3 regions of the Bacillus sp. N5-665 genome follow, and region 3 is predicted to be linked to each of the others. Evidence: predicted binding sites of a transcription regulator. Region 3 holds the regulator's gene; each other region holds the start of a gene.
What was found. Region 3 encodes CtsR, which represses protease genes until heat stress. Its sites were predicted from a motif close to ATGGTCAATAAAGGTCAAACA; they were not measured.

Region 1 (2,262 bases), 1.1 Mb from region 3:
AAGAAACGATCCGAAATATATCGATCTGATAAAACGGATGCTGCTACAATCGCGCGGTCATGAATATTTACACCGTGATAAATTTCAAAGCGCTCTTTTAAACCACGTAAAATGGAAATTGTATCTTCAACAGTTGGTTCTTCTGCTAATACTTGTTGGAAACGTCTTTCTAGCGCTGGATCTTTCTCAATATATTTACGATACTCATCTAACGTTGTCGCCCCGATACAATGCAGTTCACCGCGCGCAAGCATCGGTTTTAACATATTTCCTGCGTCCATCGCACCTTCTGTTTTACCAGCGCCGACGATTGTGTGAAGTTCATCAATGAATAATAAAATGCGGCCTTCACTCTTTTTAATTTCATTTAATACAGCTTGCAGACGCTCTTCAAACTCACCACGGAATTTCGCTCCAGCTACAAGTGCACTCATATCTAATGCGAAGATTGTTCTATCTTTTAATCCTTCTGGTACATCCTTCTTCACAATACGCTGTGCTAATCCTTCAACGATTGCTGTTTTACCAACACCGGGTTCACCAATTAAAACCGGGTTGTTTTTCGTTTTACGTGAAAGAATGCGGATTACACGTCGAATTTCACTATCGCGACCGATAACAGGATCAATTTTCCCTGCTCTCACTTCCGCCACTAAATCACGACCATATTTTTCTAACGCTTCATAAGTTGCTTCTGGATTTTGACTAGTCACTCTTTGATTCCCCCGAACTGTCATTAAAGACTGTAATAAGTTATCTTTTGTAATGTGAAATCTTGTAAGTAATTGATTTATATCGCCTTTTTCTTCTGAAAAAGCAAGCAATACATGTTCAACTGAAATGTAGTCATCTTGCAATTTCTCTGCTTCTTTTCCTGCTCTTACAAGTAGTTGTTGCAGAGCACCTGTTATATATAATTTCCCTACTTCTGCACCGCTTCCCGTTACAGAAGGTTTTTTCTTAATTAAACTTTCGGCGCCTTGCTTTAACGCTTCTATATCGACATTCATTTTTTGAAAAATACGCACTGCTAACCCATCTTGCTCTTCTAATAATGTAAACAAGAGATGAATAGTATCTACTTCTTGATGATGATGAGATACCGCTAAAGATTGGGCACTCATAATCGCCTCTTGTGTTTTTGTTGTCATTTGATTTAAGTCCATCTTTACAGTCCCCCAAATGTTTGACTTTCTTTGACCTTTGATTTGATTATACGCCAACTGACTTTTTTATACAATAATTTTGCTTATGTATTTTCAAACTTATTATTGGAAAAAGAAAAAGGGAACATTCATTATACAGTTGAAAAATATACGGTAAATGAAATTATAATTTGTAACGACAAAAAAGCCGCAATAATGATTGCGGCTTCTGTTACGGTTTTCTTTTATACGTCCACTGACGGTTATGATTCGCGTTATCTGGAAACTTTTCACCCGCAGTTAATTTCACCATTTGCGGATCTTTTACCATACTTCCTGTTTCACCAATTTCTACGTAAATGCCATCGTTTGGCGCTTTTTGTCCAGAACGAAACCTGCGATTTTGTCCCATTTCCATTCTCCTTCCATGACGTCTTTGCCTCATTAGTATATCCATTTTAAAAGAAAGCTTTTCTGTCATGTTTAGGAAACAAGTACTACATTTCGTTCTCGTACATATACATGAATGACACAAGCATAGGAAGGGATTTCTTTCCTATTTGTAGAAAAAAAAGAAACCAACCTACTATAGGCCAGCTTCAAAGGAGAGTCAAACATATACGAGAAGATTACATATTCATTATAAGCCTCATCATACGAGCAATGTAACCCTTTTCACAATTTGTACATAATGAAAGAAACATTGTTTGAACTTTCTAAAAAGATATTGACTTTTCTTAATTTCCAGCGAGAAATAGTAGACACCGCAGCACTTTGCGACGTAAGATGGATATATAGTGAACTTTCCATCTTTGGTGTTCTCACCCAGTTTAACCTCTTATTTCTGCATATTAAAAACGGAAATACAGATAGAAACAAAAAAATTATTATAAGAGGTGAAATTATGAATAAACAGCATTTAATCGCATTAGACTTAGACGGCACTTTATTGACAGACAACAAAATAATTTCCACTCGAACAAAACATACAATTGCAAAAGCAAAGGAACAAGGACATATTGTCGTTATTTCAACAGGACGTCCATTCCGTGCTAGTTTTGATTACTATAAAGAACTCGGTCTTAATACACCAATCGTAAACTTTAACGGCGCTTAC
Region 2 (2,262 bases), 460 kb from region 3:
AAATGCTTAGGAAAAAGACAAATCTCTCAACTTTCCTTTTTTGAATACATAGCGGGAATGACAATCGGTGATATCGCTGCTCAAATATCTACAGGGCTTGATCAAAAGTTTTTCCATGGTGTCTTTGCCATACTTATTTTCGCCTCGGTACCTTTTTTCGTTGGAATTCTTTCCTTAAAAAACAAAACTGCTAGAGACTTTTTTGAAGGAAAGTCTACCGTTTTAATAAAGGACGGCAAAGTACTTGAGGATAATTTAAAGAAAGAGAAATATACAAGTGATGAATTACTTGAACTTCTTAGAGGAAATGGTGCATTCAGTATAGCTGAAGTCGAATTTGCTGTCTTAGAACCGAGCGGAGAATTAAATGTATTATTAAAGAAAGATTCTCAGCCACTTACAGCAAAAGACATCGGGTTAAAAGTACCAAATGAAAAAGAACCGCAAACTGTTATTATGGATGGCAATGTCTTAGATGAACCTCTATCCTCTAGTGGACATAACCGTGCTTGGTTACATTCTGAACTAGAAAAGCTCGGTGTTGTTATTGAAAATGTCTTTCTCGGTCAAGTGGATTCATACGGACAACTTACTATCGACATTTATAATGACAAACTACAAATGCCTTCTCCTCAAAACAAGCCTTTATTATTAGCATCTTTAAAAAAATGTCATGCTGATCTTGAACTATTTTCCCTAGAAACAAAGTCGAAATCAGCAAGCGAAATGTATAGTAAAAACGCAAAACACATCGAAAAGATTTTAAATAAAGTAACCTATCTTTTAAAAGATTAGATATCGAAAGAACGCTTCAGTAAAAAGGCGTTCTTTTCTTTTTGTATGCAGCTTTCATGACGTTTAAATTTATGTAATTCGGTTATGATGTTGAAGATACATAAGCAGGGAATTTCAAAAACATAGCGAATAATTCATGGTACAACTACATATTTTTTTGATTTAAAGTGGTTTCGTTTGACCTTTATTGACCATAATTGTATTATAAGACTAAGAAAGCTTTAGAAGGAGGAAATAACAGATGAATTTAATTCCTACAGTAATTGAACAAACAAATCGTGGAGAACGCGCTTACGATATTTACTCTCGACTATTAAAAGACCGCATCATTATGCTTGGTAGTGCAATTGATGACAACGTAGCTAACTCAATCGTTTCCCAGCTTTTATTCTTGGAATCTCAAGATCCAGAAAAAGATATTCACATCTACATCAATAGCCCTGGTGGTTCTATCACAGCAGGTATGGCAATTTACGATACAATGCAATTTATTAAACCACAAGTATCAACAATCTGTATCGGTATGGCTGCATCTATGGGTGCATTCTTACTTGCAGCAGGTGAAAAAGGAAAACGTTATGCACTTCCAAACAGTGAAGTAATGATTCACCAACCACTTGGTGGAGCACAAGGTCAAGCGACTGAAATCGAAATCGCTGCAAAACGTATCCTATTCTTACGTGAAAAACTAAACCAAATTCTTGCTGACCGCACAGGTCAACCACTTGAAGTACTACAACGCGACACAGACCGCGACAACTTCATGACAGCTGAAAGAGCTCTAGAATACGGCTTAATCGATAAGATCTTTACAAATCGTTAATACTTAAAAGCGGAAGCGGCTCGTTCAGAATCGCAGGACGATGGAGCCCCTGATTCCGAGGCGCTTTTTGCCTCGAATGAAGGGGCGAAACGACCGGAGATTCTAGCCGCTGGAGCTGGATACATTTAAAGCGGAAGCGCCCTATAATAGGGCGCTTTTTTATGGTCAAACCTCCGCACGTGCATACCCCCACAGACAAACACCAAACAACAAAACAAAAAAGCTATCGCACATGCGCGATAGCTTCTTATTGTATATATGCAGCTAATGCTTCTAAAGCTTCTTCTGCATCTGAACCTTCTGTTGTAATTGTTATCATGCTACCAGTTCCAATTGCTAAGCTCATAATCCCCATTATGCTCTTTGCATTCACTGTCTTTCCATCTTTCTCGATGAAGATATCCGCATGAAAGCGATTGGCCTCTTGTACAAACAACGCAGCCGGACGTGCTTGTAAACCGTTTTTTAATGAAACCTTAACTCGTTTTTGAACCACAGCTCCATTTCCCCTTTAACCTCTTATTTTTTTGCTACCGTTTCCCCCGCGCGTAATTTCTCTGCAATCTCATCGATTTTACGCAAACGATGATTAATACCCGATTTACTAATTTTCCCCCCGGATACCATCTCGCCTAACTCTTTCA
Region 3 (2,262 bases):
GGTTCCGCATGGAAGGGCCATCGCTCAACGGATAAAAGCTACCCCGGGGATAACAGGCTTATCTCCCCCAAGAGTCCACATCGACGGGGAGGTTTGGCACCTCGATGTCGGCTCATCGCATCCTGGGGCTGTAGTCGGTCCCAAGGGTTGGGCTGTTCGCCCATTAAAGCGGTACGCGAGCTGGGTTCAGAACGTCGTGAGACAGTTCGGTCCCTATCCGTCGTGGGCGTAGGAAATTTGAGAGGAGCTGTCCTTAGTACGAGAGGACCGGGATGGACGCACCGCTGGTGTACCAGTTGTTCTGCCAAGGGCATAGCTGGGTAGCTATGTGCGGAAGGGATAAGTGCTGAAAGCATCTAAGCATGAAGCCCCCCTCAAGATGAGATTTCCCATAGCGTAAGCTAGTAAGATCCCTGAAAGATGATCAGGTTGATAGGTTCGAGGTGGAAGCATGGTGACATGTGGAGCTGACGAATACTAATAGATCGAGGACTTAACCATATAATATGTAGCAATGTTATCTAGTTTTGAAGGAATATGCCTTCATAGTTTGGTGATGATGGCAGAGAGGTCACACCCGTTCCCATACCGAACACGGAAGTTAAGCTCTCTAGCGCCGATGGTAGTTGGGACCTTGTCCCTGTGAGAGTAGGACGTCGCCAAGCAACTAAACACGAGTCAAATGACTCGTGTTTTTTCGTGTTTTCTTTTATAATCCATAGTAATTAAAAAATGTGTTTAAATAATTATTATTTTGATTAAATACAGGGGAATGTGGCTAGGATAGTGAATAAGCAAAAGAGTTGCAAATTTTATTAATACGTATATAATTAAAGTCAAAGATAGTCAAAGTCAATAAAGGTGGCGGATAAATGAGAAATATATCTAATATCATTGAGCAATATCTAAAGCAAGTTATTGACTTAAGTAATAATAATGTGATTGAAATCAAAAGAAATGAGATTGCGGATCGATTCGAGTGCGTACCATCTCAAATCAATTATGTAATCAATACCCGTTTTACGTTAGAAAGAGGATTTGTAGTAGAAAGTAAACGTGGTGGAGGAGGTTACATTCGCATTATAAAAGTCAAACTGCATGACGATATAGACATGATCGATCAAATGCTTCATATGATTGATCATAGCGTTGCGCAAGGGAATGCAGAGAGTATGATTATACGTTTAATAGAAGAGGGAATCATAACAAATCGTGAAGCTAAACTTATGTTAAGTGTACTAGATCGTTCTGTATTATCAATGGATGTTCCTTCTCGAGATGAACTTAGGGCTCGAATATTATGCGCAATGTTAAGAACACTGAAATATAAATAAATATAGCTTTTGTAAAAGAATAATAACTAAGAGATAAGGCAGTTAAATATTGTAGAGGTTTTGAAAAAGAACACGCACTTTTATTTAAACAAGTAAAGGAAAGTGAACAATCTAGTAATGTATGAAAAGTACTATCAGATAGATCGTTCCTATTGTAAAGGTGGGGATAGTGATGACTTGTCAAAACTGTAATATAAGACCAGCAACTTTACATTATACAAAAGTAATCAACGAAAAGAAGACGGAAGTTCATCTTTGTGAGCAATGTGCAGAACAAAGTGGCTATACGTCTTTCTTTCAATCACCGCAGTCTAACTTTTCATTCCATGATTTATTTGCTGGGTTATTACACGATGAATCAACAATGTTTGAAGAAGGACAAAACGGGCTTTCGAATACAAGTATATTAAGGTGTCCAGATTGTAAGATGACATATGAGCAATTTACAAAGGTGGGACGGTTTGGATGTGCTTCTTGTTACGATACATTTAAGGAACATTTAAAGCCATTATTAAAACGTCTGCACGGCGGACATACAGATCATTGTGGAAAAATTCCGGAACGTATAGAAGGAAATCTTCACTTAAAGAAAGAATTAGATGAACTAAAACTCATTCTGAAACAATACGTACAGAAAGAGGAGTTTGAGAAAGCTGCTGAAGTAAGGGATAACATTCGAGGTCTTGAAAATCAGCTTAGTGAGCATAGAGAGGGGGAATAGTTCTATGTCACTGGACAAAATTATGAATGAAGCGATTAGTCCATGGATGAAGGGGGATGGCCCTGATTCTGATATTGTTTTAAGTAGTCGAATTCGTTTGGCTCGTAATTTTAAAAAATATCAATTCTCTACTATGCAAAACGAAGAAGAAGCTAGACAGATTCATGAATTATTTAAAAAGGAATTTATAAATAAAACGGTAGAACC

Region 1: clpB (ATP-dependent chaperone ClpB) is a predicted target of CtsR. The motif match lies at 1,184-1,204, and genes of this name have one in related genera.
Region 2: clpP (ATP-dependent Clp endopeptidase proteolytic subunit ClpP) is a predicted target of CtsR. The motif match lies at 970-990, and genes of this name have one in related genera.

The regions. Positions count from the first base shown of each region.
Region 1 covers NZ_CP093325.1:4,367,531-4,369,792, forward strand. The annotation lists gene clpB (ATP-dependent chaperone ClpB) at 1-1,166, opposite strand, end outside; gene MNO09_RS25025 (YjzC family protein) at 1,378-1,557, opposite strand; gene MNO09_RS25030 (Cof-type HAD-IIB family hydrolase) at 2,050-2,262, shown strand, end outside.
Region 2 covers NZ_CP093325.1:364,302-366,563, reverse strand. The annotation lists gene MNO09_RS04045 (DUF421 domain-containing protein) at 1-795, shown strand, start outside; gene clpP (ATP-dependent Clp endopeptidase proteolytic subunit ClpP) at 1,037-1,618, shown strand; gene MNO09_RS04035 (HPr family phosphocarrier protein) at 1,866-2,114, opposite strand; gene whiA (DNA-binding protein WhiA) at 2,138-2,262, opposite strand, start outside.
Region 3 covers NZ_CP093325.1:5,427,326-5,429,587, reverse strand. The annotation lists rRNA gene MNO09_RS30450 (23S ribosomal RNA) at 1-501, shown strand, start outside; rRNA gene rrf (5S ribosomal RNA) at 550-665, shown strand; gene ctsR (transcriptional regulator CtsR) at 873-1,334, shown strand; gene mcsA (protein-arginine kinase activator protein McsA) at 1,507-2,055, shown strand; gene mcsB (protein-arginine kinase McsB) at 2,060-2,262, shown strand, end outside.